2 regions of the Thomasclavelia spiroformis DSM 1552 genome follow, and region 1 is predicted to be linked to the other one. Evidence: predicted binding sites of a transcription regulator. Region 1 holds the regulator's gene; the other holds the start of a gene.

Region 1 (16,319 bases):
CTCCCTGTTTAAATTCATCTGTAAATGTTGGTTTAGTCATCATCATATACCCCTTTTCTATTTTTGATTTAAGCTTATGACATTGTATCATATACTAGCTAGTTCTTCCATTTAACTGGTACAGTTTTTATTCTAGCATCAACTCTATGAAGATAGTACGGAATACGACAATAGTGGAGAAGTGTATCCTACATCAAAACAAGAGATATCACATACGAAGAACACCAATAGATTTGTAGTACATGAGAAGTTACTTGAAACAATTATGGAGGATGCCAATATAGAAAAGGCAATCCAAAGGGTTATGAGTAATAAGGGAAGTGGTGGTGTAGATAAAATGCAAGTCGCAGAAGTTCGTACGCATTTCGCACAACACTGGTCTTATCTAAAGAAACTTATCATGGAGGGACATTATAGTCCACAAGCCGTTAAAAGAGTAGAAATACCAAAAGATAACGGAAAGAAAAGAGAGTTAGGAATTCCAACAGTGACGGATAGGGTCATACAACAGGCGATAGTACAGGTACTGACACCAATATTTGAACCCCAATTCAGTGACAATAGTTATGGGTTCCGACCAAGAAGAAATGCCCATCAAGCAGTAAGAAAAGTAGTCGAATACGCCAATGAAGGATATCGATATACAGTAGACCTAGATTTAGAGAAGTACTTTGATACAGTCAACCATTCAAGACTTATACAGATATTGTCACAAACTATTAAAGACGGAAGAGTTATATCACTCATACATAAATATCTCAATGCAGGAGTCATAGTAAAACATAAGTTTGAAGAAACTACAAAAGGAGTACCCCAAGGTGGGCCACTCAGCCCATTATTATCAAATATATATCTTAATGAATTTGATAAAGAAATGGAAAGAAGAGGAAATCGATTTGTAAGGTACGCAGATGACTGTGTCATACTATTCAAAAGTAAAAGAAGTGCAATGAGAGTCAATGATGCTAGAATAAAAACTGTACCAGTTAAATGGAAGAACTAGCTAGTATATGATACAATGTCATAAGCTTAAATCAAAAATAGAAAAGGGGTATATGATGATGACTAAACCAACATTTACAGATGAATTTAAACAGGGAGTTGTTCAATATGTTTTAGAACATCCTGATGAATCTAAAGTAGCTATAGCTAAACAGTTTGGTATTGCTGATAGCACTGTTCATAAATGGCTTAAAGATGCCAGTAGTAATGACGGCGTAATTAATTCAAGAGGAAGCGGTAATTATTCAAGTGACGAAGCTAAAGAAATTGCCAGATTAAAAAAAGAACTGAAAGATACACAGGATGCTTTAGAAGTCCTAAAAAAGGCTATTGGCATACTGGGCAATTAACTAAGCAGGATCTTTATAAAAGGATAAAAGAAAAATCTAAAAAAGATAAACAGACTTCAGTTACCGGTATGCTAAAAAAATTACAACTGAGTAAATCAGGATATTATGAATATTTGAAAAGAAAACCATGTAAACAAAAAATCAGAAAAGCTAGAATCACAGAAAGAATCAAGAAAATCTATAAGGATTCAAAAGAAATATATGGAGCTCCTAAAATAACTGAAATACTAAAAAAAGAGGGAGAAAAAATAAGTGAAAAATATGTAGGAAACATAATGAGGGAAAACAATATTAAAGCTCATTATATCAAACCATATACAATAACAACAAAAGACTGTGATTTTTCAAATAAACTAAAAAATATTCTAAACCGAGATTTTAATCCAAAAGCACCAAATCAGGCATGGTGTACTGATATAACATATATCTGGACAGCAGATGAAGGATTTGTATATTTAACCAGTATAATGGATCTCTATTCAAGAAAAATAATAGCATGGACATTAAGCAAAACATTAGAAGTAGATGAAGTATTAAAATGTCTGGAAACAGCTAAAAAAAGAAGAAAAAGCGCAAAACCAATAGTAATCCATGCAGATCGCGGAGTGCACTATACATCGAAGAAATACAAAAGATTAACTAAGCAGATGAAAAGAAGCTATTCACAAAAAGGAACACCGTGGGATAATGCGTGTATAGAATCATATCATGCATTGATAAAAAGGGAATGGCTGAACAGATTTAAGATTATAAATTATAATCATGCATATAAGCTGGTATTTGAATACATAGAAGGATTTTATAATACAATAAGAGTACATTCACATTGTGATTATAAATCACCTAATGAATATGAGCATGATTATTTAATTAGTATCAATTAATTAAATTTCTTACATTTATGTGGTCCGAAATCTTGACATAGTACCACAAAGAAACAGTGACAAGATATTTAGAAGAGAAATTATTTGTAAAAGTGAACCAAGAGAAGACAAAGGTAGCCTATATTACTGATATAAAATTCTTGGGCTTTGGATTTTATATAGAGAAGAGTGGTAATGTACGAATCACTGTTCACAAGAAATCTAAAGAAAAGATGAAAAAGAGAATAAAGGAAATCACCAAAAGGAACCGACCAATATCAAGTAAGGAATTAGCTAAAGAGTTAAAAGAATACATTACAGGTTGGGTGAATTACTATAGGATAGCGAATATGAGTAAACATCTAAGGGAAATAGACTCATGGATGAGAAGAAGAATACGAATGATATATTGGAAAAGATGGAAGTTAGTAAGAACAAGGTATAGAAATTTACAAAAACTAGGTATTAATAAAAGTAAGGCATGGGAATGGGCAAACACAAGAAAAAGCTACTGGCACATCGCCAATAGCTTCATACTAAAAAGGACACTTACAAATGAAGTATTAAAAATATACGGATTTATAAGTGCACTAGATTATTACAACTCTATAAACTTATGAAACGCCGTGTAGGGAACCCTACGCACGGTGTTGTGAAAGGGGCGAAAGATTTTAATTCTTAGCCCCTATTCAATTACCTGAGGGTGAAAATTTAATTTCTTTAAATAATGCTTCTAAAGAACAATTAATGACTATTAAAGGAATTGGTGACAAAACTGCCGATAAAATAATTGAGTATCGTCAAAAACAGCGCTTTAATATGATTGAAGATATTAAAAATATTTCTGGTATTGGTGATAAAACATATTTAAGGATACGGAGTTTATTATGTTTATAAAATATCGTTTGATTTATTATGGAATTAGCTGTTTGTTGGTTATTGTTAGTTTGCTGGTACACCCAATTTTTTGGCTGTTTTTATTTGTTTATGGGATATTTGTTATATATCGTTTAAAATTGCATAATTTTATCACAATTTTAATTTTTACAATAATTTTTTCTTGTTTAATCAATTGGCCAAAACCAATTGATGAACCAGTTATTAAAGGTGAAATAATTAATCTTGATGAAAATAGTATTGTTTTAAAAACAAAAGAGACGAAAGTTAAAGTATATGGTGAATTTGTCGGATATGAAATAGGTGATTATTTAGAGATGGAAGTAGTTTATTTTGATATTACTGAACCAACAAATGATCATGCTTTTAATTATAAAAATTATTTATATAGTCAAGGAATTACTAATAATGCTTCGATTAAACGTCTATTAAATTATGAATCAAAACAAACTTTATTTCAAAAACTACAAGAACGTATTTCTGGTAAAAGTAATGTTGATAATTATGCTTCAATGTTTGTTTTAGGAATTAGAGATGATCTTGCTCAAGATGAATATGAACAGTTAACTAATTTATCAATTATTCATTTATTTGCTTTATCAGGTTTACATATTCATATGTTGATGGATATGATTAAAAAAGTATTAAGATTTATTATGCCAATTAAATTTTGTAATTATCTTGGAATTGTTTTGATTGGTATATACGTTTATATTATTCCGTTTAATATTTCATTTGTTCGTGCTTATTTGATTATGGTATTAAGTGTATTGTTTAAAAATTATTTAAATAAGCTGGATTGTTTAGCAATAGTTACAGTATTGATGTTAGTAATTAATCCCTATGTTATTTATAGTTTATCATTTATTTTTTCTTATTTTATTTATTTTGTTATTTTATTAATTAATAAAAATAAATATTTTAATTTATTAGTATATTTTGGTAGTTTGCCAATTATTTTAATGGTTCAATATCGCATCAATATTTTATCTTTATTACTTGGAATCATTTTAGTACCATTAATTACTGTTTTATATCAATCAATTTGGTTATATGTTATTTTTGGAAATATGTTTAATGGGATAGTAGCTATTATTATTTATTTTTTGAATAATATTGTTGTTTTTTGTAATGATTTTTCGATTTATCTTAATTTTTTAAAACCTACTTTATTTTTTATACTAAGTTATTATTTTATTTATTTTAAAATAATTTTAAAATTAAATGTTAAACTTAAAGTTACTAGAGAAGTATTAATGTTATTTAGTTTATTATTAATGTTTTATTTAAAACCATTTTATAATATTGAAGGAAAAGTAGTAATGATTGATGTTGGTCAAGGTGATTGTTTTTTGATTCAACAGCCATTTAATAAAGGAAATATTTTAATTGATACAGGTGGTTTACAAACTAGAGATCTAGCTAGTACGACACTTGTACCATATTTAAATTCACAGGGGATTTATAAATTGGATTATGTATTTATTAGTCATGATGACTTTGATCATAATGGCAGTTATGATTCATTATCTAAGCAAATAAAAATTGATAATACAATTACAACATATCAATCACAAATGAAGATTGGTGATGTTCAAATTGAAATGCTTGATGATGGAATTAGTCATGATAATAAAAATGATGATTCTTTAGTTATTAAAGCTAAAATCAATAATTTAGTCTATTTGTTTATGGGTGATGCTTCAAGTGAGGTTGAAAAAGAATTGATAAAAAAATATCCAGAGTTAAAAGCCGATGTTTTAAAAGTTTCTCATCATGGTAGTAGTACAGGTACGTGCAGTGAATTTTTAGATGTTGTAAGACCTAAAGTAGCTTTAATTAGTTGTGGAAAGAATAATCGTTATAATCACCCCAATGAAGATGTACTTTTACGTTTAAAAGATTATGGAGTTAAAATATATCGCAGTGATTTAATGGGAATGGTAAAAATTGTATATTACGGTAATGACAATTATATTTATTCATGACTTTAGGCAAAAAGTAGGTTATAATGATGATGGAGTGATGGAAATGATAATTGTTATTTATGGTGAAGAAAGTTTTTTAATGAATCAAAAATTAGAATCATTAAAAAAAGACTTTGCCTGCAATGAAGAAAATATGAATTTCTCTATTTATCGTGGTGATGAAGATAGTATAGAGGCGGTATATGAGGATTTAATTACGCCGCCTTTTTTTACGGATAAAAAGATGGTAGTGTTAAAAAAAGCTGATTTTTTAACTACTAAGAAAATAAAAAAAGATGACATGGCATTAAGTTTTTTTGAAAAGTGTTTGGATAATAATAATGATGATGTGATTTTTGTTTTATATCATGAAGGAAATGATTTTGATGAACGTAAAAAGCTTGTTAAAAGATTACGTAAAGAAGCAAAGTTTTTTGAATATGAAAAAATTAATCACTATAAATTATCTGATAATGTTCGTCAGGCAATAAAAAGACGGCAGGCAACTATTGATGAAGATGCCTTAGAACTTTTATTGAGTCGAGTAGGTGATAGTTTAAGTACGGTTGTTTTAGAAGTAGAAAAGTTATGTTTGTATGATAAGCATATTACAATTGAAGGCGTTGACAAACTTGTAAGTAAACCTTTAGATGAAAATGTTTTTTCTTTAACTAGCGCGATTCTTCAAAAAGATCGTCAAAAGATTTTTTCTATTTATAAAGATTTAATGGTTTTAAATGAAGAACCAGTGAAATTAATTGTTTTAATTGCAGGACAATTACGACTTATGTATCAAGTGAAATTATTAGATCGTAAAGGGTATAATGATAAAGAGATTGGTAAAATTCTAGCAATTAATCCTTATCGTTTGAAGTATATTAGACAAGAAGGTAAAGATTTTGATTTAGATGAATTATTGAAGCGTTTAAATGATTTAGCTAAGTTAGATGAAGCGATTAAAACAGGTAAAATAGATAAAAAAATAGGTTTAGAATTATTTTTGATAAAAATATAGGAGGATTTATGGAATCACTAAGAGAATTATATAAAATTGGAGTTGGACCTTCTTCATCACATACGATGGGACCACAAAAAGCGGCTTTTAAAATCAAAGAAACTTATCAAGATGCAAATCATTATGAAGTATATTTACATGGCTCATTAGCATTAACTGGAAAAGGTCATTTGACAGATAAAATTATCGAAGAAGTTTTAGGTAAAGAAAATGTTGAGATTCATTTTGTCAGTGAAGAATTACCAAAACATCCAAATGGGATGATTTTTAAAATGTACCATGATGATAAGTTACTTGATAGTATTACAGTATATTCAATTGGGGGTGGAGCTTTACTTTATGATGATGATAATTTACAGCCCCCTAAGCAAGTTTATCCTCATAAAAATTTAAATGAGATATTAGAGTATTGTGATAAAAAAGGAATTAATTTATATGACTATGTTTTAGAATTTGAAGGCGATGACTTTAAAGCTTATTTATATGAAATAGTCGATGCAATGTTTGCAAGTGTTGAAGCTGGATTATTTGCTACTGGTGTGATACCTGGTAAATTAAAATTAAAAAGAGTCGCTAAATCAATTTATCAACAAGCAATCAATACCCATCGAAGCGGTGATCGTGATCGTCTTTTAGTAAGTAGCTACGCTTATGCTGTTAGTGAAGAAAATGCGAGTGGTCACCGTATTGTTACGGCCCCAACTTGTGGTGCAAGTGGCGTTTTACCGGCAGTAATGTATTATTGTTATAAACAATTAAATATTTCTAAAAAAGAAATTATTAAGGCTTTAGCAGTAGCTGGTGTTTTTGGTAATGTAATAAAAGCAAATGCTACTATTTCTGGAGCTGATGGGGGTTGTCAAGCAGAAATTGGAAGTGCTTGTTCGATGGCAGCAGCTGGTTATGGCTGGATTTTGGAGCTAAATAATAATTTAATTCAATATGCCGCTGAAATGGGATTAGAACATAATTTGGGTTTAACTTGTGATCCGGTAGGTGGCTATGTTCAAATTCCTTGTATTGAAAGAAATGGTTTTGGGGCTTTAAGAGCAATGGATGCTGCAATGTATGCAAAACAATTAGGATATTTAAGAAAAAATAAAGTTTCTTTTGATGCAGTTGTTCGTGTAATGAAACAAACAGGTAAAGATTTAAATAGCGCTTATAAAGAAACATCTTTAGGTGGTTTGGCTAAAGAATTTGGTTTTGAAGATGAAAACTAGTTCTTTATATATTCATATTCCTTTTTGTTTACATATTTGTGCATATTGTGATTTTTGTAAAGTTTTTTATAATAAGGAATTAGTTGATGACTATTTAGAAGTATTGAAAAGAGAATTAAATGATTTAAATCTTAATATACCATTAAAAACAATATATATCGGTGGCGGAACACCAACTAGTTTAAATGATGAGCAGTTAAAATCATTAATGGATATGATTAGACCATATATAAATAATGATTGTGAAGTAACGATTGAAACTAATCCTGAAACATTAGATTATTATAAGTTGGATATTTTAAAAAAAGGTGGTGTAACAAGGTTAAGTATTGGAGTCGAGACATTTAATGATAACATATTAAAAAAGATCAATCGTAAACATACTAGTGACATGGTTAAACGCATTATTCGCTATGGTCAGCAGCTTGAATTTGATAATATTTCAATTGATTTAATGTATGGTTTACCTGATCAAACACTTCAAGATATTAAAAATGATTTAAATATTATTGAATCATTAAATATACAACATGTTTCATATTATTCGTTGATTTTAGAAGATCATACTGTATTAAAAAACCAAAATTACCAATCACTTGATGAAGATAGCGAAGCGTTGATTAATCAAATAATTGATGAAAAATTAGAGAGTCTAGGATTTATGAAATATGAAATTAGTAATTATTCAAAAAAAGGTTTTGAGTCATTGCATAATTTAACATATTGGCAATATGATAATTATTATGGAATTGGTTTAGGAGCAAGTAGTAAAATTGATAATTGTATTATTGAACATAGTCGCAATTTAAATGCATATTTAAATTATCGTGATACTACTAGTAAAATAGAATGTTCTAAAGAAGAAATAATGTTTAATCATTTAATGATGTCGTTAAGATTAGTTAAGGGATTGGATTTAAAAGAATTTAAGGAACGTTATAATAAGGATATATATGATGTTTATCAAGTAGCGCTTGATAAACATTTAAAACTTAAAACATTAGTAATTGAAGATGGGTATTTGCGTTGTAATAAAGAATCAATTAAATTATTAAATATGATTTTATTGGATTTTATGTAAAATATCATTCTAAATTAGAGTGATATTTTTTCTTTTCTTTTTTTTATAATTTTTAGCACAAAGTTGTTGACAGTGCTAAAAATTGATGTATAATGTATTTAGCACAAAGGAAGAAAGAGTGCTAAGGATGGTGAGAAAAATGCTAACAGCGCGGCAATTACTGATTTTCAAATGTATCGTTGATGAGTTTATTGAAACGGCAGAACCAGTTGGTTCTAAAGCTTTGATGACAAAATATCAATTGCCATATTCTAGTGCAACCATCCGTAATGAGATGAGTTTTCTTGAGGATTATGGATATTTAGAAAAAACCCATATTTCTTCTGGAAGAGTTCCTTCAGTAGAAGGATATCGCTTCTATGTTGATAATCTTGAAAAGCGAGATTTAGATGATGGGTTGAAGAATCAAGTCGCACAAATATTTAGTGATCGTCATCGCACGTTAGATGAAATAATTCATAAAAGCTGTCAAATGTTGAGCGAATTAACACATTTAACATCAGTTGTGTTAGGACCGGATTCAAGTAAAGATACGTTACAAAGAATTAGTGTAGTTCCTTTAGATGATGATCGAGTTACAGCAATTATTATAACTAATCAAGGATACGTTGAAAATAAAGTCTTTGATTTAAGTCGACATCATAATATTGATGATTTAATTAGCTGTGTTAATGTGATGAATGATTTGTTGATTGGAACACCAATTGAACAAGTGGCATTTAGACTTGAACGTGATGTTAAACCTATTTTATCGGCAAAGATTAAAGAACATGAAGAGTTATTTAATGCTTTTCTAGAAGCGTTTGTGAAATTTGCATCAAGTAATGTTTATTTTTCTGGAAAAGAGAATATGTTATATCAACCAGAATATAATGATGTAAATAAATTGAGAAGAATTGTTAGTGCATTTGAAAACTCTCAAGTATGGAATGCCTTACAACCTCTATCTGATGAAGAAGGGGTAACGGTAAGAATTGGAACTGATTCACCAATTAATGAAATTGATGATGTTTCAGTAATATCTGCTTCGTTTAAAACCGGAGCGACAACCAAGGGATCTATTTCAGTAATAGGGCCAACGAGAATGCCTTATGAAAAAGTAGTTTCTTTAGTGGATTATATTTCAAAGAATATTGAACAGGCTTTCTTTGATGAATCAGATGATAAAAAAGATGAATAGAGGTGAATGTAATGGCTGATAAAGAAGTAGTAAATGAAGAATCTGAAAATGAAACTGTAGAAGAAACAGTTGAAAATAAAGAAGAAAAGGAAGCTACTATCGAGGAACAATTAGTAGCTTTAGAAGAAGAAGTAAATACATGGAAGACTGATTATTATAAAGTGTTTGCAGATATGGAGAATCTTAAGAAAAGATTACAAAACGAACATGCAAATGCAATGAAATTTATGATGCAATCTTTCATTGAAGAATTGTTGCCGGTAGTTGACAATTTTGAAAGATCGTTAGCTGTAGAAAATCCAAGTGATGAAATTAAAAATTTCTTAAAGGGATATGAAATGATTTATAATCAGTTAATGCAAGTTTTAAAATCTCAAGGGGTTGAGGTAATTAAAACAGAAGGTGAAGAGTTTGATCCAAACTTCCACCAAGCCGTAATGACAGTAAAAGATGATAACTTTAAACCAAATATGGTTGTTGAAGAGTTACAAAAAGGATATAAATTAAAAGATCGCGTTATTCGTGCATCTTTAGTAAAAGTAAGTGAATAAATAGGAGGAATTTATTATGAGTAAAATTATTGGTATTGACTTAGGTACAACAAATTCATGTGTTAGTGTTATGGAAAATGGTGAAGTTAAAGTAATCGCCAATCCAGAAGGAAATAGAACTACTCCTTCAGTAGTATCATTTAAAAATGGTGAAATTATTGTTGGTGAAGCTGCAAAACGTCAAGCAGTTACTAATCCAGATACTGTTATGTCAGTAAAACGTCATATGGGTACTAGCCATAAAGAACATGTTAATGGTAAAGATTATACACCTCAAGAAATTTCTGCGATGATTTTACAAAACTTAAAAGCAACTGCTGAAGCATATTTAGGTGAAACAGTTACTAAAGCGGTTATTACTGTTCCTGCTTATTTCAACGATGCACAACGTCAAGCAACTAAAGATGCTGGTAAGATTGCAGGATTAGAAGTTGAACGTATTATTAACGAACCAACTGCTGCTGCTTTAGCATTTGGACTTGATAAATTAGATCAAGAACAAAAAGTACTAGTATATGACTTAGGAGGAGGTACATTTGACGTATCTATCCTAGATTTAGCTGATGGTACATTTGAAGTATTAGCTACAGCTGGTGATAACCAACTTGGTGGAGATGACTTCGACCAAAAAATTATGAATTGGGTTATTGATGAATTCAAAAAAGAACAAGGTATTGATTTATCTGCTGATAAAATGGCAATGCAACGTATTAAAGAAGCTGCTGAAAAAGCTAAAAAAGATTTATCAGGAACTATGCAAACACAAATTTCATTACCATTCATTTCAGCTGGAGCTAGTGGACCATTACATTTGGAATTAACTTTAACAAGAGCTAAATTCGATGAATTAACTCGTGATTTAGTTGAAAGAACTGAAGTTCCTGTACGTCAAGCATTAAAAGATGCTGGTATGGATCCAACTGAAATTCATCAAGTATTATTAGTTGGTGGATCTACTCGTATTCCTGCCGTTCAAGAATCAGTTAAAAGATTATTAGGTAAAGAACCAAATAAATCTGTTAACCCTGATGAAGTAGTATCAATGGGTGCTGCAATTCAAGGTGGAGTTATTGCTGGTGATGTTAAAGACGTATTATTATTAGATGTTACACCATTATCATTAGGTATTGAAACAATGGGTGGAGTTATGACAGTATTAATTGAAAGAAATACTACAATTCCAACTACTAAATCACAAATATTCTCAACTGCTGCTGATAATCAACCTGCTGTAGATATCAATGTATTACAAGGTGAAAGATCAATGGCTAAAGATAATAAACAATTAGGTTTATTTAAATTAGATGGTATTGAACCAGCACCACGCGGTGTGCCACAAATTGAAGTAACTTTCAGCATTGACGTAAACGGTATCGTAAATGTTAAGGCTAAAGATTTAAAAACTCAAAAAGAACAATCTATTGTTATCCAAAACTCAACTGGATTAAGTGATGAAGAAATCGATAGAATGGTTAAAGAAGCTGAAGCTAATAAAGCTGAAGATGAAAAGAAACGAAAAGATATCGAAACAAGAAATAAAGCTGAACAAATGATCAATGAAATTGATAAAGCATTAGCAGAACAAGGTGATAAAATTGATGCAACACAAAAAGAATCTGCACAAAAATTAAGAGATGAATTAAAAACAGCTTTAGATAATAATGATATGGCTACATTAGAAGCTAAAATGAGTGAATTAGAACAAATGGCACAACAAATGGCTTCATATGCATATCAACAACAAGGTGCAAATACAAATGCTAATAGCACAAATACAGCTCAAGATGACAATGTTGTTGATGCAGATTTTGAAGAAAAGAACTAATTTATTAAAGCCAAGGCTTTGCCTTGGTTTTATATAATGTAAAGAGGGTGGAAAGATGGCTGATAAAAGAGATTACTATGAAGTTTTAGGGGTGTCGAAACAAGCTTCACCTGATGAAATAAAAAGAGCTTATCGTAAAAAAGCAAAACAATATCATCCTGATATTAATAAAGAGCCTGGGGCTGAAGAAAAATTTAAAGAAGTTCAAGAAGCTTATGAAGTTTTATCAGATCCAAATAAAAAAGCCACATATGATCGTTTTGGGCATGCTGCATTTGAACAAGGTGCTGGAAATGGTGGAGCTGGAGGATTTGGTGGCTTTGGTTTTGAAGATGTTGATTTAGGTGATATATTTGGTTCATTCTTTGGTGGTGGAGGTAGAAGCCGTCAAAGAAATAATGGTCCAAGACGTGGTGATGATCATTTGATGGGCTTGAACATCGAATTTATGGAAGCTGTTCATGGTGTTAAAAAAGATATCAAGGTAACTTATGATGCACCATGTAGCCATTGTAATGGAACAGGGGCTAAAAATCCTAATGATGTTCAAACATGTTCTCGCTGTGGTGGTCGTGGAACAATACAACAACAGCAGCGTTCTCCATTTGGAACATTTGTAAGTGAAACTACATGCCCAGATTGTAATGGAACAGGTAAGGTAGTGCGTAATAAATGTCCACATTGTCATGGTAAAGGCTACGAAACAAAAACAGTTACTGTTGAATTAGATATTCCTGCTGGTATTAATTCTAATCAACGTTTGCGAGTATCTGGTAAAGGTGGTCGCGGTAGCAATGGCGGACCTAATGGGGATTTATATGTGGAAATTCAAGTAAAACCACATGAACATTTCCAACGTGAAGGTAGAAATATTCATATTACGGTTCCGGTTTCCAATGTTGATGCAACTTTAGGTTGTGAAGTTGATGTACCAACTGTCCATGGTGATGTTACTGTTAAGATTCCTGCAGGGACTCAATCGGGTGCAATTTTACGATTAAAAGGAAAAGGTGTCAAGGACTTAAGAGGTTCTACTTATGGTGATGAAATGGTTAGAATTGAGGTTAAAATCCCAACTAAGTTATCAATGGAAGAACGAGAATTGTATACTAAACTTTCTAAATTATCTAAGAAAAAAGAATCACCATTTGATATATTTAAACGTAAGTTTAAAAAATAGCATTATAGATCTAGATTTTTGTAAAAATCTGGATCTTTTTTTATTGTGAAACAAAAACCACGTGCTATGCGCGTGGTAACAATAAAGCTTTAGCGTCTGGGTAAAAAACCTCCTCGTGATATAATAATTGTAGCCTGGCAGCTGCAAATAAAATAACGAGGAGGTTAGTCTATGAAAGACACAAAAAGTTTATCACATGCATCATATAGATGTAAATATCATATTGTAATAGTACCAAAATTTAGAAGGATGGTAATATACAATAAATTAAGACATGATATAAGATTAATTATAAAGACCTTAATTGAAAGAAAACCGGGAGTAGAGCTGATAGAAGGAGAGTTATGTCCTGATCATATTCATCTTCTATTAGAAATACCACCAAAGTATTCTGTGGCGGAGTTTATGGGATACCTGAAAAGCAAGTCAACGCTTATGATATTTGATCGTCATGCAAGTATGAAATATAAATATGGAAATCGAAAATTTTGGGCAAGAGGCTATTTTGTAGATACAGTAGGAAAGAACGAGAAGACAGAGAGAGAATATATTCAAAATCAGTTAGCGGAAAATAAGTTGAGTGATCAAATGAGTATGGAAGAATTTATTGACCCGTTCACAGGAGAACCAGTGGAAGGGTACAAGAAAAAGAAAAAAAGTAAAAGACCCTTTGAGGGTCAGTGAGTAAATGACGTTGCGGCTGTCAAGGCGTTCAGTGGTCGAATGACTAGCGCAACAGCATGCCCTTACAGGGCGGGTGCATACCACGTCTTTTAGGCGTGGTTATGATTTTTTTGAATAAATATTGTATAATAAATAGGAATAAGGGGTGAAAGCGTTATGAAAAAAATAGTATGGATATTAATAATTACATTAATATTAATGGGATGTAATGGTGATCCTACTAAAAAGAGCTCTTATGATGAAAGGCTATATTTTGTTTTTGCAACACCATTAAAAGAACATGAGGTATGGTTAAAGGCAAAAGAGGGTTTTGATGATGCTTGTAAGGAAAAGAAAATACATGGAGATTGGATTGGACCGATTGCAATTGATACGCAAAAAATGGAAGAAGTAATTGAAACAGCAATTTCTCAAAAAGCAGATGCGATAATTACTCAAGGAGTAATTAATAGTTGGTTAATCAATAAGGCTAAAGAAAAGGGAATACCTATCATGTTGGTTGATTCTGATGTTGAAGAAAGTGAGAGATTTGCATATTTGGGAAAAAATTTTAATGAACAAGCTAAATTATTTTTAAATGATATTGAAAAACATTTGGGTAAAGATACATTTTTAGAAATTGGTATTCAAGTTGCTGAAAAAAATTTTGATATTGCAACAGATCAAATCAAAGAAATAGAAAATGTATTTAAAACGCATCCAGGGGGATATGAAATAAAAGTAGTTAGTGAATCTAAATCGGATTCTATCCGTGCTAAAAAAGAGTGGCATAATATACTGTCAACAACAAAGATTAATGTTGCTATTAACTTTGCAGGTGAATCGGCAGTTTCTTGTAATGAAGTAGCTAATCAATTGAATGTCAGAGATTCAATGCTTATATATGGAGTTGACGATATGCCAGAAACAATCGAGCTAATTAAAGATGGTCAAATTGATGGAAGTGTTGTTACATCGTTTTATAATTATGGGTATGAAGCAACAAATTGGTTATATGATTATCTTGTGAATGGAAAAGAGCTAACACAGACAGTTAATAGTGTTAAACTAATTTTAGTGACTAATGAAAATGTATCTAATTATCAAGAGGAATTGAAATGAAAAATAAATCAAAGATCAGTTTTAAAAGAAGTATTATTCAAATAGATATTTGTTTAATTGTAGTAATTGCCGTTTTTATTGGTCTCTATTTCATGTTGAGTAGTAATGCTTCCAAAAAATATAACAATGCCATTCAACTATACAGTGATATTAGTGGGTTTTATGATTATATTGAAAAAGCTAATTTTAGTTTTAAAAGTTATTTATATACTGAAAATGTTGATGATATTGAAAAATATAAACAATCGATAAAAAGAGCTCGAGATAAATTAAACAGTGTAAAAGATGGAATCGATGAAGAATATAGATGGCGAATTGATTTACTTAATAATATGGTTAAAAGTTATCAAAATGCTGCAACAGATACTAAAAATGCAAGTCCAACTGATTATCAAAGTAAATATAATGAATTTTTAAAGCAATATTCTTTATTAGAAAAAACAAGTATTACATATTATGAATATTTAACTGATGATATAAAAAATCAACAAGAAGAAATTCATGATTATGAAAAGAAGTTATTTATAATGTTAGCAATGATAATGATTTTAGGAATAGTTTGGCTGATTTTATTTTCAATTATTACAATAAAATCATTTACAAAGCCATTATATCAAATTCTAAATAACATAAAATCGATAAAACGTGGTGAATATGATTTATCAGATATTTCTAATACTTCAATAGAAATGGAAAATTTATGTATAGCTTTAGATGATATGGCACAGCACGTACAAAAAAATATCGAAAATGAAAAAGAAAAAGCAGCATTAAAGCATCAATTATTAGAAAAAGAAAATGAAAATTTGAAAAAAGATGAATTATTAGCTTTAAGTGAATTAAAAATGCTCCAGAATCAAATAAACCCACATTTTTTATTTAATACTTTAAATATGATTTATAAGACAGCTTATCGTGAAAATGCAACAGATACAGGAGCTATGGTTGATAAAACAGCAATGTTATTACGTTATGCTTTAGATAAAGCAAATAAAACGAGTGATTTATATAGTGAAATAGAGTCTGTTGAAAATTATATTTATATTCAAGAAAAACGTTTTCATCAAAGAATTAATTTTATTTTAAATGTAGAAGATGGTTTACCTAATATTCAAGTACCTGGCTTATTAATTCAACCATTAATTGAAAATGCTGTTAAACATGGATTGAAAAATGTTATTGAAGATGGTGAAGTTGTTGTTAATATTCAAAAGATTGATGAAAGTGTTGTAATTAGTGTAAGTGATAATGGGGTTGGATTAGAAACGGATGTATTAGAAAAGAGTGTTTTGAATGATTTTCAAACAGATAATGAAAAAAGTAATTTAGGATTATATAATGTCATTCAAAGAATTAAAATGTTTTATGGTAAAAATGCTAGTATTTCATTTAATAGTTAT
Region 2 (16,319 bases), 680 kb from region 1:
TTATTTTAATAAATGTTTAATAATTTCTATTATTTGCTGCTTTTTTGTTTACGGAATCGTTCTTACTTTAATTTATTCAATAATATTGTTTATTATCTTTAAAAAGAAATTAGATGAGTTCAAAAAAGATTATCAAATTTTATTAAATGCCTTACATAAATTATCTAATGGTGATTTCAATGTAGCCATTTATGATGATATTGGTATCTTTAATTCCTTAGGACATGAATTTTCAAATATTAAAGATAGTTTTGAAAAAGCAGTTAATAAAGAAGTTAAATCCCAAAAAATGAAAACAGAATTAATTACTAACGTATCTCATGATTTGAAGACTCCACTAACTTCGATAATAACATATATTGATTTATTGAAAGATGAAAATCTTGATGCTAATAAAAGAAAAGAATATATAGCTACTTTAGATCATAATTCGTTACGATTAAAGAATTTAATTGATGATTTATTTGAAATAAGTAAAATTAATAGCGGTAATGTTAAGTTAAATATTGTTGATGTTGATATTATTGCATTAGTGCAACAAGCTAAATTTGAATTAAATGATTATTTTGAAAAAAAATATTTAATTTTTAAAACTAATTATCCAAATAAAAAAATAATTATTCCATTAGATAGTTTAAAAACATACCGTATTTTTGAAAACCTACTTATTAATATTAGTAGATATACATTAGATAAGACTCGTGTATATATTGATATTATTGATTATAGTGATCGTGTTGAAATAACTTTTAAAAATATTTCAGCTAACGAGATTAAGATCAATGAGGAGCGATTGGTAGAACGTTTTGTTCAAGGTGATATATCTAGAAATAATAAAGGAAGCGGTTTAGGATTAGCAATCGCTAAAAGTTTTACAGAATTACAAAATGGTACATTTAAAATAAAAGTTGATGGTGATTTATTCAAGGCTATTGTTATTTTTAATAAACTATTATAATATTAATATTATTTTACCAAAAACATTTAAGGGTCTCTAAATTTTCACTAAATTTAAAGACCCTTGTATTTTATTATTTATATTTCTTAATTAATCCTACACCTATAGGATGTGGTCCTGTATGGACACCAATTGTCGCCCCTATTTGACGAATATAAACCTCATCATTAAATTCAGGCTTAAATTCTTTTAAAGCTGTCACAAAATTATCTTTGAATTCTTTTGCCTCATCATAATCATAACCAAATCCTACACAGAAACGATAATCATTTACATCAAATTGATTATCTTTAAAATAATTAATAATCTGCTCAATTATTTTTTGTTTTGATTTCTTTCTACCTCTAGTTATCCCATTATTAAATATTTCACCCTCTTGTAGTAAAATCAATGGCTTAATTCCTAAAGCACCAGCAGCAATTCCAGATAACTTACCAACACGCCCACCATGAACCAAATAATCCATACTACCAATAGTAAAGAAAATTCTACCAGTTTTTTTTATTTCATTTACATAACTAACTGTTTCTTCAAAACTAGCACCCGTATTTTTCTTTACCACAGCTTCTTCAACTAACATTCCTTGTAAAACTGTATTAACAGTTGCATCAATTATTTCAATTTTAGCATTTGGATAATCATCTAATAATATATTTTTAGCATTAATTGCGGAATTAAAAGAACCTGAAAATTTAGTTGTAATACAAATACAAATGATATCGTTTCCAGCTTTCAAAAGTGGCGTAAATACATCTAGATAGTCTTGAATTGAAGGCATAGATGTTTTAGGAAATACTTTAGGATTATCAATCATAAATTGATAAAAATCTCTAATATTTAAATCTACAATTTCTTTTTGATGATTAACGCCATCAATAGATACATAAAATGGTACAACCTTAATTTCTAATTCTTTTACACGTTTAACACTTAAATCACATGATCCATCAGTAACAATTTTATACATATTATTTCCCTCATCTCTGTATTATTTTAAATATAACATTATTATATTAACTCTAAATTAACATAAATAAAAGGGGCTGTAACGAATAAGGATTTTTAATCTTTAGGCGTTACGCCTTTTTTTGCTTGATACAGTATATTTAGATAAAAAACAAAGTTATCCATATTTAGATAACTTTTTTGGTACTATAAAAACATCATGTGCTTTTTACATGTTTTTATTTAGCTTTTTAGGAAATTGATATTTCCTTCTTTTTCATCTTTTTATTGTGGTATTTGCGTATATTATAGGCAATCCCTATTAACAGCAGTTCTGTTTTTACATTTATGTTTCCTCTTCTTTTTAATCGGACATAATCCATATTCTGCTTTATTATTCCAAATGTCCCTTCTGACTGTATACTTCTTTGCTTTTTCATCTCTTTTCCTTCTTCGGTTCCAAGATTTTCATCTACTTTTTCCTGCATTTCATTTAAGGCATAATTTATCTGTATTTTTCTTTGCTCCTTTGCCTTTGTGCATTTTTCTTTTACTTTACAGTCATGACATTTACCACATTCGAATACTCTGCTGATTTGTAGATATTCACCTGCTGTGTTCCATCTTTCTTCTTTTTCAATATTAAATGAATGTCCCTGTGGGCAGACTTTAAATCCCTTTTCATCATATTCCCAGTTCATCTGATTATATATTTTCTTTTTAAATTCCTTTGTATTCTTTTTTGCATAATAATTATACTTTAATCCCAGTTCCATCCCGTTTATGACATTAAAAAGCAAATTATCATAGCTTCCATATCCGGCATCGCCTATTGGCCATTTTGGATAACAGCCGTATCTTTCTTTATATTTTTTCATAAACGGTATATATGTTTTTGTATCAGCAGGATTTGAAAATATATCCATATGCATAATATATTCATCACTTACACCTATTTGCAGGTTATATCCCGGTTTAAATATACCTGTATGATTATAATAGTCATACTTCATGTTCATCATGGTAGCATCATGATCAGTCTTTGAATAACTGTTCCTGTCGCCACATATGTTCAATGATTCTTCATATCTCATTAATTTTATATAGATTTCAAGAAATTCATCATAATATTTCTGTAATAAGGAACGTCTTTTGCCTTTTCCGTATACTATTTCTATATTTTGTCTTATCATCAGTTCCATTAACTGTTCTGCAATCAGTCCTGTATCATCAGCAGAATATCTTGATTTTATATCATATTTAAAGTTAAGATCATCATTTAATCTTATGATCAGATCTGTCACTTTAAGAAATGCTTTTTCCTGATAGCCTAGAATAGCTTTTTTCCAAACAAAACTGTTTTTCCTTGCATTGGCTTCTATCTTAGTTCCATCAATATAAAGTTTAGAAATATCAACATCATCTAATTCAATGATTCTTTTAACAACATCATAAAAAATATCTTCGATAGACATCGATAATTTTTCTGATATAAATCTTTGAAAAGCCATGAAAGAAGGAGTTTCATCATTAGCCAGCCACATATATCGGATATCATATCTGCATAATTCTTCCATTTTTCTTAATTCATATTGACCGTTTATAAATGCAAACAATGTAACCTGTAACATCATATTAGGGTCGTAGCCCCTGTTGCCTCTATGGGGGCAGTTAAAATACTTTGAAGTGTTAATTCCTTTCATAATTTCTACGAAAGATGTCACCGGATCATCTACAGGAACAACTGTAAAAAAATCTAGTGGAAGTTTACATTGAAATGTATTATAATAAGAATTGTCAATCGGGTAATTAGATTCTATTATTTTTATATTTTGCATAATCTAATTATACCAAAAATAGCACTTATACTCATCTGAGTTTAAGTGCTATTTTTTTATTTTTGGTCAAACACATTATTTTAATGCGTTACAGCCTCTTTTATATCTCTATTCTTCTTTTGGTAAAATTATTTTAAAAGTTGTTCCCTCATCTAGTTTACTTGTTAACACAATGTTACCTTGATAGTAATGAACAATATGTTTTACTATAGCCAATCCAAGACCTGTTCCTCCCGTTTCTTTATCACGACCCTCATCACATCTAAAGAAACGCTCAAAAACACGTCCTTGATCAATTTTAGAAATACCTCTTCCTGTATCACTTACTTCAATAACAATATTATGTTCTACTTCATATGCTTTAATTGTGATACTTCCATCTTTTTTGTTATATTTAATTGCATTAGTAATTAAATTACTTAACAATTGATGCATATGTTGATGATTTGATAAATAAATGATATCATTTATATCTTTATAAACTGTTAAATTCCTTTTATCAATTTCAACTTGCATTGTATCAATTATTTCATTTACTAATGGTTCAATATGCACAGGGTGTTTAATTACATCAACATCTTTATTTTCTAATCTTGATATCATTAAAATATCATTAATTAAATTAGACATATTATCTACTTCAGTATGGATTTTATCTAAGGCCTTTTTAGCTGCTTGTTCATCATTAATAACACCTGTTTCTAATAACTCACTATATCCTCTAATTGAAGTCATTGGTGTTTTTAACTCATGTGATACATTAGAGAAAAATTCTTGGCGCATCTTCATTGCATTATGATGATCAGTAATATTTACAAACAATAAAGTTACTCCATAATCAACTTTCGCAACATAACAATTATAATATTGTTTATCTTTTTCAAATAAAACAACTTGTTGTTCATCAGTTAAATTATCTAATGCTTTAATAATTTTAAAATCAAAAACAAAATCTTTAATTGATCGATTTAATTCAATTGTATTATTATATAATTTTGATGCTTTGCGATTAATCATCAACACTTTTAGATCTTCATCTAATAGAATAAATCCTTCTTTCATTTGATCAAGAATTCCCTTAATCTTGATTTGCTGATCATTCAATTTATTCATTGTATCTTTAATAGTTAACGCCTGTTCTTCAAGCTTAGAAGCAATGATATTAAATTCATCATATTTATAATAATCAAATTCTAATTCTCGATATTCTTTCATTTTTGTAATTTGATTTGTTATATCATTAATTGGCGCTGTTAGTGTATTTGCAAAACGTTTTGAAAGAATGATTGCAACTGCCAATGAAATCAAAATCCCAATTCCCATCGGTTTAATCAAAGTTGCTAAATTATCAAAAATGCCATTATACGGCAAAGCTAAACGTACAATAAAATCACCATTATAAAGTGCTACATATAACATATTTCTTTTTACCGAATTAGAATAACGTCTTGCATAACCAGTTCCTTCTTCTAAAGCCTGCTTTACTTCTTTACGACCTTTATGATTTTCTTCTAATCCTTCATTACTACTATCAGCTAATACTGTTCCATCATCATCAATAATTGTTAATCTAGTATGTGAATTATATGCAAGTGGATTTAATGCATCAACTTGCTGTTTTAAATTATTTTGAGGATCTAATTGATACTCAACTAATTTAACAGAATAAAGCATATCATGTTTAGTGTTTTCTAACATTATATCAGATAAAATTACCATCGATATACTTGAAGATAATGCCAGTGTAACCACCAATACCGTTAAAAAATAACGAAGTATTGTTTTATTCACTGTCATCACCCTCCTCATAGAAACGATAACCTACACTACGAATTGTTTTAATATACTTATGTCCATCATCATTTAATTTGCTACGTAAAGCACGAATATGGACATCAAGCGCACGAGATTCACCTATGAAATCATACCCCCATATTTCATTCAATAATTCTTCTCGTTCTACAACTCGATGTTTATTATCCATTAAATAGACTAACAATTGATATTCTTTGTTTGTTAGCTCTAATTTTTTACCATCCATTTTTATCATTCTTGTTTGTTTGTCAACTACAAGATGTTTTGTTTTAATGACATCACTTGTAACATGACGTCTAAGTAAAGAACGAACACGAGCTTGTAATTCAAGAATTCCAAACGGCTTTGTCATATAATCATCTGAACCACTATCTAATCCATTTACCTTATCTATTTCACGATCTTTAGCACTTAATATTAAAATTGGTAATTCATTGTTTGTTTCTCTAATCTTTTTGATTGCATCTATTCCACTCATCTTTGGTAACATTAGATCAAAGATTGCAAGGGACGGTGTCTCTTTTTTCATTAACTCTAAAGCATCAATAGCATTATCAAACTGAACTACTTCATAACCATTACTAACTAATGCTAAATTTATAATTTCACGAATATTTTCATCATCTTCAATTACAAATATACGCTCATTCATTCCCAGTTCCTCCTAAATCAAACGATAATTATCAACTGTTCCTGTTTGGTTAAACTCTACCCATTCACAAATATTAACAGCATGATCCCCAATTCTTTCAAAATATTTAGCAATCATTAGGAAGTTGATAACAATATCAATATTATCAGCTGCCTCTTTTACTATCTGAACTAATTCTACCTTAACTTCTTCAAATAATCCATCCATTTTATCTTCCATTTTTTTGATTTCTTTAGTTTTTTTCAAATCATGTTCATGGAATGCTTCAATAGCTCCTTTAACCATATCCCTAGCTAAAACTGCCATATTTGGAATATGTTCAACCATTTTATATGGGCTTTTAACATCTGTTTCTAGTAAAATCTCTGCAATATCTGCACCTTGATCCCCAATTCTTTCCAAATCAGTAACTACTTTTAAAGCAGTTGAAACATTTCTTAAATCACTAGCAATTGGTTGTTGTTTTAAAATCAACGATAAACAACGAGCTTCAATCGTCCTTTCCATATCATTAATAACTTTATCCCCAGCTAAAATATCACGACATAAATCACGATCTCCGCTTTTAAAAGCTGCTATACAATTTTCAATTGATAAAATTACTAAATGACACATTTTATCAAGATCAACATGTAACTTATTTAAATCTTTTTCAAAATTACTTCTTAACATTTTACTCTCCTATCCAAATCTACCTGTAATATAATCTTCTGTACGTTTATCTTTAGGCATTGAGAATACGTCTTTAGTTTCTCCGTATTCAACCATTTCACCAACTAAGAAAAACGCTGTATAATCTGCAATACGACTAGCTTGTTGCATATTATGTGTAACAATTGCAATAGTATATTTCTTTTTTAATTGTAATAATAATTCTTCAATTTTTAAAGTTGAAATTGGATCTAATGCACTAGTCGGTTCATCTAATAAAATAACTTCAGGTTGAACAGCTAATGCTCTTGCAATACATAAACGTTGTTGTTGTCCTCCAGATAAACCTAAAGCGCTTGTATTCAAACGATCTTTTACTTCTTCGTATAAAGCTGCTGCTTCTAGTGATTCTTTAACAATTTTATCTAATTCTTTTTTATTTTTAATTCCATGAATTCTAGGTCCATAAGCAACATTATCATAAATACTCATTGGAAAAGGATTCGGTTGTTGAAATACCATTCCTACTTTTTTTCTTAACACTGTAGTATCAACACGACTATCGTAAATATCTTCACCATCAAGTTTTACATCACCTGTGATTTTTATCCCTTTAACATAGTCATTCATACGATTTAATGTTTTTAAAAAAGTCGATTTCCCACATCCAGAAGGACCGATAAATGCTGTGATTTTATTTGTTTTAATATTTAGACTTACATTTTTTAATGCATGTTTTTCACCATAATATAAATCTAGATTTTTTGCTTCAATTTTATTTTCCATTCTACTTCACCTTATTTACATCGAATTTATTTGAGATTAATTTTGCTAAGAAATTTAATGCTAATACTATAACAATCAATACAAGAGCAATTACAAAGGCTGTTTCATAATTAGCTTTAGCCATTTCTAAATATAGTTGAATTGTAAGAGTTGCTCCTGAACTGAATAAATGAGAGAAAACATTTGTTGGTAAAACACTTACTGAGCCAGCTGTGAATAATAAAGCAGCTGATTCAGCAACAATACGTCCCATCCCTAAAATTATACCTGTTAAAATTCCTGGCATTGCACTTGGCAATAAAACAGTTCTAATCATATACCACTTAGTAGCTCCAATTCCTAAAGCAGCTTCACGATAACTCTTTGGTACACCCTCCAAAGCCACTTGAGTATTTCTACAAATAATTGGTAAAATCATAATCGCTAAAGTAAAAGAACCAGTTAAAATTGAGAATTTTAATTTTAATAAATTTCCAAAAAATAACATTCCAAATAAACCATATATAATTGAAGGGATTCCAGCCAAAACTTCAGTAGTAAAAGAAATAACACTAACAAATTTTTTGTTTTTAGCATACTCGTTTAAGTAGATTGCTCCACCAATTCCAATTGGACAAGCAACTAATAATGTAACAACAATAATATATAAAGTATTAATAATATTAGGTAAAATGCCCACTGTACCTTTTAAAATACTTGTTGTATTGACTAGATAAGAAAAATCAAAATGCGGTATTCCACGATATAATATATATCCAATACATACAACTAAAATCAGCACCGATAAAGCACTAGAAGCTTGAATAAAGAAATTTAGTACTTTATCACTAACTCGATTTTTTTTATCGAAAATACTAAGATTATTCATGCTGATCTCCTTTCTTGATAATAAATGTTAAAACTAAGTTAATAATTATGATAAAAATGAATAATACTAAACCAATTGTAAAGAGCACTTCGCGATGAGTACCTGAAGCATATCCCATTTCTGAGACAATTCCTGTAGTTAAAAAACGTACAGAATTAAATGGCAAAGGTACATTTACAGAATTTCCAGCCACTAACAAAATTGCCATAGCTTCACCAATTGCTCTACCCACACCAAGAACAATTGCTGAAACAATCCCAGATTTAGCACTAGGTAAAACGACTTTAAAAATAGTTTGCATTTTACTTGCCCCAAGTGCTAATGAACTTTTACGATAATCATCAGGTACAGCATTTAAAGCTGTTTCTGTTATATTTATTAAAGTTGGTAAAATCATGATAGCTAAAACTATGATAGCTGAAATTAAGTTTGCTCCACCAGTAAATTGATGAGTTTTTGATCCTGCAAAAATCATTCTTTCTAAATCATACATTAGTGGACAAACCAATAAAATACCTAATAATCCATATACAACTGAAGGAATTCCTGCCAATAATTCAATTGCAGATTTAACTATTTTTCTAACTTTAGGATTAGCTAACTCAGCTAAATTAATAGCCGTAAATACTCCAATTGGTACCCCGATACAAATTGCTAGAAAAACTCCAACAATAGATGTTAAAATAATTAAAAGTATCCCATATTGTGGATCAGCTGCAGTTGGTGCCCAAACTGTTCCAAAAAGAATCTCTAATAATCCTTCTTTGAAAATTGCAGGTGTTCCTGAAATAATCATATAACCAGTAATAGAAACTACTGCAATGATAGATACAATAGCACAGCCACGAAAGATTATCGCGGCTGTCTTTTCTACCAAAGATTTTGTTTTTCTATTACTTATAATAGATAACATATCTTTTTCCATAATTAACTCCTATTTTTTAGCACTTACTAAACCAACTTGTTCAATAACTTTTTGTCCAGCTTCACTATCGATAAATTCGAAGATTGCTTGAACAGCTTCACTTTGTTCACTAATTTTTCCTTTAGTAGCCATTACAAATGGTCTTTGTAATGAATAACTTCCATCTTTAATTGTTTCTTCACTTGCTTCTACACCATCAAGTTTTAAAGCTTTTACACTATCTTTAACGTTATCTAATGATACATAACCAATAGCGCCTTCAGTTTCTCCAACTTTAGCAACAACGGCACCTGTTTCATTTAATTCTTGAGCATATTTACATGCATCTTCAACTCCTAAAATTTCTTCAAATGCCCCGCGAGTTCCTGAACCAGCTTCACGTCCTACAACAACGATAGCTTCATCTGCGCCACCAACTTCAGACCAATTTGTAATTTCACCTGTATAAATTTTCTTTAATTGATCAGTAGTTAAGTCTTCAACATCATTATCTGGATGAACGATAACTGCAATACCATCGATTGCAACAATGTTTTCTTCCAAACCACCAGCTTTTTCTTCATCTGTTAAACTTCTTGATGAGTTACCGATATCTGCTGTACCGTTTGTAACTGCTTCAATTCCAGCACCTGAACCAGTGAATTGTGGTTCTAAAACTAAATTTGGATATACTTCTCTAATTGCTTCTGATAAACCATTTACAAACGGTTCCATTGATGTAGATCCATTAAGACTTACATTTCCACTTACATCTCCATTTGATGTATCTGTAGAAGAATCATCTGATCCACCACAACCAGTAAGACCTAAACATAATACTAATGTTAATAAAACTCCTAATGCTTTTTTCATTTTTCTAATTCCCTTTCTTTTTGTTAATCTTAAGACATGTATATAATAATCAAAAATATTTAATCTATATATCAATATTTTGTATTAATTATGTTAAATTTATGTAAAGAAAAGACAGAAATTTACTCAAATTTCTGTCCATACATTCTTAACATAAGTCTTAACCTTTTCTTAACAATTTCTTTTAAACTTAACGGTAATACTACCTCGATATTAGTTTGTAACATCATCAGCCAACCTACTAATCCATCAGATAAGGCAACATTTTTAATCAATCCTTCAAGTCTACCATCAAATCTTTTACATACAAAAATATCTTTTCCAAATTGATTAATGACTTCTTTTAAAACTTTTTTATCAAAAATAATTTTTAAATCAATTTTTTCATTACTAAGATACATATTTACATTTTTATCAAATTCTTTTTCCATATCAAATTGATCTCTAATATCTTCATATTCACTATTATGATTTATTACAAAGCGCATGCGATCAACACGATAAACACTTAAACTATCTTTACGTTTATTAAAATAACCAATTAAATAATAATTATTTCCATTTAAAATTAATTTATATGGTGAAACTATGTACGTTTCATTATTTTGATTTCCATTTTTATGATAAACTTCCAATAACTTATTATCAATAACATCGTAGCTTATATACTTAAAGGCAATATTTTTATGATTATTGATTGCTTTAATAATTGTTGTAAGACTTAATAATGAATTATAATTTGATTCATTATTACTTTCTTCAACATTTAAACGTTCAAGTTGCCTTACATTACTTAATAATGATAATTTATCAGTTAATTCTTTAGCAGAGTTTTTATCTAAATTAGTATTAGAGTTAACACTGTCCATTAATAATTGCAATTGACCATCATTAAAAAATTCATTTTCAATAATGTAACCAACCCCTCTAATCATTTTAATTAAATTCTTACCCGTATATAAAAAATAAAATTCATTTAAACGATCAATCAAGCGATAAACAGTTTTAATATTCATACTATAACCACAACATTCTAAATATCTTAAAATTACTTCCCCACTAATCGGTTGCTTACTTTCGCTTAAAATTTTATATACAAAATACATTTTATTCCCCATTAATATCCCTCCTATACCATTAGAAAATCCAAAGGCATATTTATTCTATTGTAATATTTTCGATATAATCGCCAGCTATAATTACGTAATTCAGGAATAAAACTTTTTAAATATTCATCCATTGTTACATACTCTAAATGTAAATACGCTTTTTTATAACATACTTCTAACAGCAAAATATAAGTAGCTAAATAATGATAACGCTCAACACTTAAATTCAATCGACTTGATAATGTTTCGATAAATGATTCCAAGATTTTTTCATCATACTTAATTAGATGTCTAATCAAACAATATGTTGTAATACAAAAACCAGCATTTTCAATAATATAGTTTAGTAATTTATATTTATATACTAATAATGGTTGATAATATTTATCTAATAAAATATTCATAAATACTAAATGATGCTCTATTTCATCAAAGCATGTACTATCATCAACTAATTTTTTTATTTTACTGAAAACAATTAATTGTAAATCCTTTTTTTTATTTATCTTTTTTTTAATACTTTTTATTTCAAAACTGCTATTAACAATATCATGAATATCTTGTAACCAATATCCTTCACTAATTTGTAGTAAATAACGTTTAACATCTACAATATTTTTTTCAACTACACTTTGATAACTTCGTACTTTCATATTAATCACTCCTTATATTCACCTATATTATAGTAAATATAAAAAGTTGATGATTTGAATTTATTAACACTAAAGCCTAAAAAATGGTTTTAATATTATCTTTTTTTAATATATGTTTTTTATTTACATTTTATATTTATCTTACTTTAAAAATTTTTATAAAAGTATCTTTATTTATATATTATAACCACCTAATTTTTTCATCATAAATTAACAAAAATGAGGTTATTTATCATAACCTCAAATAAATCATTATATATCTAATTTATCTAAGAATTTTTTTATTCTTGTAGTTGCTTCTTTAATTTGTTCAATAGAATATGCATAAGAAACTCTAATAAAACCTTCTCCTGCTTGACCAAAAGCAGTTCCTGGTACACAAGCTACCAATTGATCTTTTAAAAGCTCTTCACAAAATTGTTGTGAAGTCATTTTAGTTGATTTAATACATGGAAAAACATAAAAAGCTCCTTGTGGAGTAAATGTATTCAACCCCATATCATTAAATGCTTTAACAATATAATTACGTCTTAACATATATGCTTTTCGCATTTTTTCTATCTCATCATCACAATATCGCATTGCTTCTATTGCTCCATATTGAGCTGCAGTTGGTGCTGACATAATTACATATTGATGTATTTTATTCATAGCATTAATAATAACTTCGTTAGCTAAAACATATCCAAGACGCCAACCAGTCATTGCATAAGCCTTAGAAAATCCACTTACTAAAATAACTTGATCTTTTATTTCATCAAAAGATGCAATTGAACAAAATTTTTGCTCATAAGATAATTCAGCATATATTTCATCTGTTATTACAATCAATTCATGTTTTTTAATAATTGGGACAATTTTCTCATAATCCTCTTTTGTCATAAATCCACCAGTAGGATTACTTGGATAGTTTAATAAAATTGCTTTTGTTTTAGGTGTAATAGCACTTTCTAAAAGCTCAGGTGTTAATTTAAATTCATTTTCTTCTTTTAAAATAATATCAACTGTTTTACCACCAGACAATACAACTCCAGGTGTATAAGCCACATAACTAGGTTGTAACAAAATAACCTCATCGCCAGGATTAATAATTGCTCTAAAAGCTAAATCAATAGCTTCAGATCCACCAACTGTAACAATACAATTTTTATCATATTCATAATCTAAATTAAATTTTCTTTTTTGATAACGACATATTTCTTTTCTTAACTCAGATAAACCTCGATTAGCAGTATAAAAAGTTTTTCCTTGTTCAATTGAATAAATAGCTGCTTCTCTAATTTGCCATGGTGTATCAAAGTCAGGTTCACCTACTCCAAGGGAAATAACACCTTCCATTTCAGTAGCTAAATCAAAAAATTTACGAATTCCACTAGGGGGAATTTCTTTAACAGTATCATTAATAACTTTATTTAAATCCATTATGGTGTCACCAATAACCTTTCTGCAGGTTCTTTATCGTCATCGTCAAAAATAACACCATTATTTTTATATTGTTTCAATACAAACATTGTCGCAGTTCCAGTTACTCCATCTAAAGGTGCTAATTTAGATGCTACAAAACGTGCCGTTTCTTGCATTGTATGTCCTTTAACAATTGCTACAAACTCAAAACTACCACTAAGTAAATACATCGTATCTACCTCTGGAAAAGCATAAATTTTTTTAGCAATACGATCATAACCATATTCTCTTTCTGGAGCAACATTGATTTGTATCAACGCCATAACGCTATGTTTATTAGTACGATCCCAATTAATAATCGTATGATAACCACAAATTATTTTATCTTTTTCTAACTGACTAATTGTTTCAACAACATTATCTTCACTTTCATTTAATGCCATCGCCAAATCAGTTACTTCCATTCGTGCATTATTATGCAGCAACGATAATAATAAATTTTCATCCATACTTATATCCTCCAATTTATTTTATTCATTATATAACATTTTATGATTAAGGTAAAGTTTGCAATAACTGTTTAAATCTCTTTATTATTAGTTTTACTTAAAAATATACTATGTGCACTTCATTTTTATATAATCATTTTTAAATATAATATGATTATCAAAAAGGAAACTTTATTTATATATTGAACAACGTTAAAGATTCACAAAATTTTTATATTAAATAGTAAAACAATACTCTTAAATATTAATAAAGATATCTAAAAAATAGACAATCATTTTAAATGCATCTGATATAATTAGTTCAATAAATAAAAAACTCTTTTTATATAAATATTTATCATCATATTTATATTTATGTTAAAATAGTTAAAAGGGGGAATATGAATGCATACTTTTTATGTATCTAGCTTTGGTAAAAATACCAATAAAGGAATATATATTGTACACTTTGACGAAACTAGTGATGAACTTTCAATTATACAACATATAGTTACTAAAGATTATCCATCATATATGGTTATCAAAGATAATAACTTATATATTACTTACAAAAATGCTAATCGTTCTAGTGATGGCGGTGGTTTGGGAAGTTTTGCGATATATAAAGATGAATTAATCATTAATAATAATTTTGCATCTAACGGGCGCTCATACACACATTTATGCATTAGTGATAACTCGCGTTATCTTTTTGCCGCAAACTATCAGGTTGGTTCTACGGCTTCATATTTATTAGAAAACGGGCATATTAAAGAAAAGATTGGTGCAATTCATCATATTGGATTAGGACCTGATTTACTTAAAAGACAGACCGGGCCTCATTGTCATTATGTTGGAATTAGTCCTGATAAAGAGTTTGTTTATGCTGTTGATTTAGGAGCAGATAAAGTAATTATGTACAAATATCACGATGGTAAATTAGAAGAAGATAGTAATCATAATTTAAATGTCGTTCCAGGTTCAGGTCCACGACAAATGATTTTCTCTAACGATGGTCGCTTTGCTTATTTATTAAATGAAATTTCTAATAATATTATGGTGTTTAAATATACTGATAAATATCTTAATTTAATTCAAGTATTACATATTACACCTCGTCATTTTCATGGCTTTTCTAGCGCTAGTGCAATTCGTCTAAGCAAATCCGGTAAACATTTATTCGTTTCTAATCGCGGTCATGATAGTATTGCTTTATATCGTGTAAACCAAGAAACTGGAAAAATCACTTTGTTATACATGGTTCATACTGGTAAAACACCTAGAGATTTTAATTTCATTAGTTCTAAATATTTGATTGTTGGAGCACAAGATGATGATGAAATTGAATTATTTAAATTTAATGAGGAAAAAGAAGAATTAATACGAACTGCAATTACTTTAGTTATTCCTTCACCAGTATGCATTGCTGTTAAAGAGAAAAAAGAAAAATGAGGTATAAAATAAAGGGAGATACTCTCCCTATTATTATTTATCATGTAAATAAAGGTAAATCTATTATTTGTGATAGTGCCGCAATAAATTGAATTGAACCAGTTATGGAAATGAAAACTTCCAGTGGTGATACTAATTTATTAGTATTTTTTAATAAAATATTTGCAAAAATTATTTCAAAAAGTATACTATATATATGTATTTTAGTTATATATAATTATACATGGAGGCTTTCTATGATTAATAAGACATCAAGTATTGAATTTAAAAAATATGGATCAACCTATGAAGAACATATGTCAGTTAAAGATAATAATTTAATATGTAGAAAATTAAATACATCTGGGAGAATTATTAGTCACATGTATTGTTTTTCTTGCCCGGTATATATTGAATTAACAGAAGGAATTGCTTCAATTTTAATTGGTAATAGTCTAGAACCGGATAAATTAGAAACTTTTGCAATTCATCACTATTTAAAAATTGATGCAAATAAATATTTTAATATTATTCCACTATCTCAAGAAATTGAAAGTTATTTAATAACTCCCGCAAATTATAATCTAAGAACTGAATTTTTAAATCCACCATATGTTTATAAACCAATTGTTTCCAAACTACAAATCGAAGAAATTCTAGGTTATTATTATGTAATTAAAAGTCCTAATTATCGTTTTAAAGGAGAAGCTCATAAACATTATGAATTAACATATGTTGATCACGGTAGTCTGGACACAACTGTAGAAGGAACAACGTATACTTTAAATAGTTATGATTTAATGTTATATGGGCCAAATCAATTTCATACTCAACAAATTACTAAAAATAAATCTTGTTCATATTTAACAGTAATATTTAATATGGATATTATTGATGATGATGCTATTTTAAATCGCATATTTCATTGTGATAATGAGCTGCAT

The links. Region 1 encodes HrcA, which represses chaperone genes, less so after heat shock. Its sites were predicted from a motif close to TTTTAGCACTNNNNNNNNNNNAGTGCTAAAA; they were not measured.
Region 2: NQ543_RS10705 (lactonase family protein) is a predicted target of HrcA. The motif match lies at 14,298-14,328, and genes of this name have one in related genera.

The regions. Positions count from the first base shown of each region.
Region 1 covers NZ_CP102275.1:1,546,912-1,563,230, reverse strand. Annotated here, with positions in the region: gene NQ543_RS07370 (transposase) at 1-91, opposite strand, end outside; gene ltrA (group II intron reverse transcriptase/maturase) at 182-1,003, shown strand; gene NQ543_RS07360 (transposase) at 1,011-1,352, shown strand; gene NQ543_RS07355 (IS3 family transposase) at 1,277-2,236, shown strand; gene NQ543_RS07350 (group II intron maturase-specific domain-containing protein) at 2,293-2,835, shown strand; gene NQ543_RS07345 (ComEA family DNA-binding protein) at 2,903-3,112, shown strand; gene NQ543_RS07340 (DNA internalization-related competence protein ComEC/Rec2) at 3,103-5,100, shown strand; gene holA (DNA polymerase III subunit delta) at 5,144-6,094, shown strand; gene NQ543_RS07330 (L-serine ammonia-lyase, iron-sulfur-dependent, subunit alpha) at 6,103-7,317, shown strand; gene hemW (radical SAM family heme chaperone HemW) at 7,307-8,398, shown strand; gene hrcA (heat-inducible transcriptional repressor HrcA) at 8,538-9,578, shown strand; gene grpE (nucleotide exchange factor GrpE) at 9,581-10,129, shown strand; gene dnaK (molecular chaperone DnaK) at 10,146-11,954, shown strand; gene dnaJ (molecular chaperone DnaJ) at 12,010-13,134, shown strand; gene tnpA (IS200/IS605 family transposase) at 13,306-13,818, shown strand; gene NQ543_RS07295 (substrate-binding domain-containing protein) at 13,975-14,919, shown strand; gene NQ543_RS07290 (sensor histidine kinase) at 14,916-16,319, shown strand, end outside.
Region 2 covers NZ_CP102275.1:2,228,994-2,245,312, forward strand. Annotated here, with positions in the region: gene NQ543_RS10630 (hypothetical protein) at 1-20, shown strand, start outside; gene NQ543_RS10635 (sensor histidine kinase) at 86-958, shown strand; gene NQ543_RS10640 (DegV family protein) at 1,032-1,925, opposite strand; gene NQ543_RS10645 (IS1182 family transposase) at 2,155-3,741, opposite strand; gene NQ543_RS10650 (sensor histidine kinase) at 3,850-5,538, opposite strand; gene NQ543_RS10655 (response regulator transcription factor) at 5,525-6,208, opposite strand; gene phoU (phosphate signaling complex protein PhoU) at 6,221-6,880, opposite strand; gene pstB (phosphate ABC transporter ATP-binding protein PstB) at 6,890-7,645, opposite strand; gene pstA (phosphate ABC transporter permease PstA) at 7,647-8,513, opposite strand; gene pstC (phosphate ABC transporter permease subunit PstC) at 8,506-9,438, opposite strand; gene NQ543_RS10680 (phosphate ABC transporter substrate-binding protein) at 9,448-10,290, opposite strand; gene NQ543_RS10685 (helix-turn-helix transcriptional regulator) at 10,413-11,408, opposite strand; gene NQ543_RS10690 (hypothetical protein) at 11,420-12,052, opposite strand; gene NQ543_RS10695 (aminotransferase class I/II-fold pyridoxal phosphate-dependent enzyme) at 12,305-13,474, opposite strand; gene NQ543_RS10700 (Lrp/AsnC family transcriptional regulator) at 13,474-13,965, opposite strand; gene NQ543_RS10705 (lactonase family protein) at 14,350-15,396, shown strand; gene NQ543_RS10710 (AraC family transcriptional regulator) at 15,633-16,319, shown strand, end outside.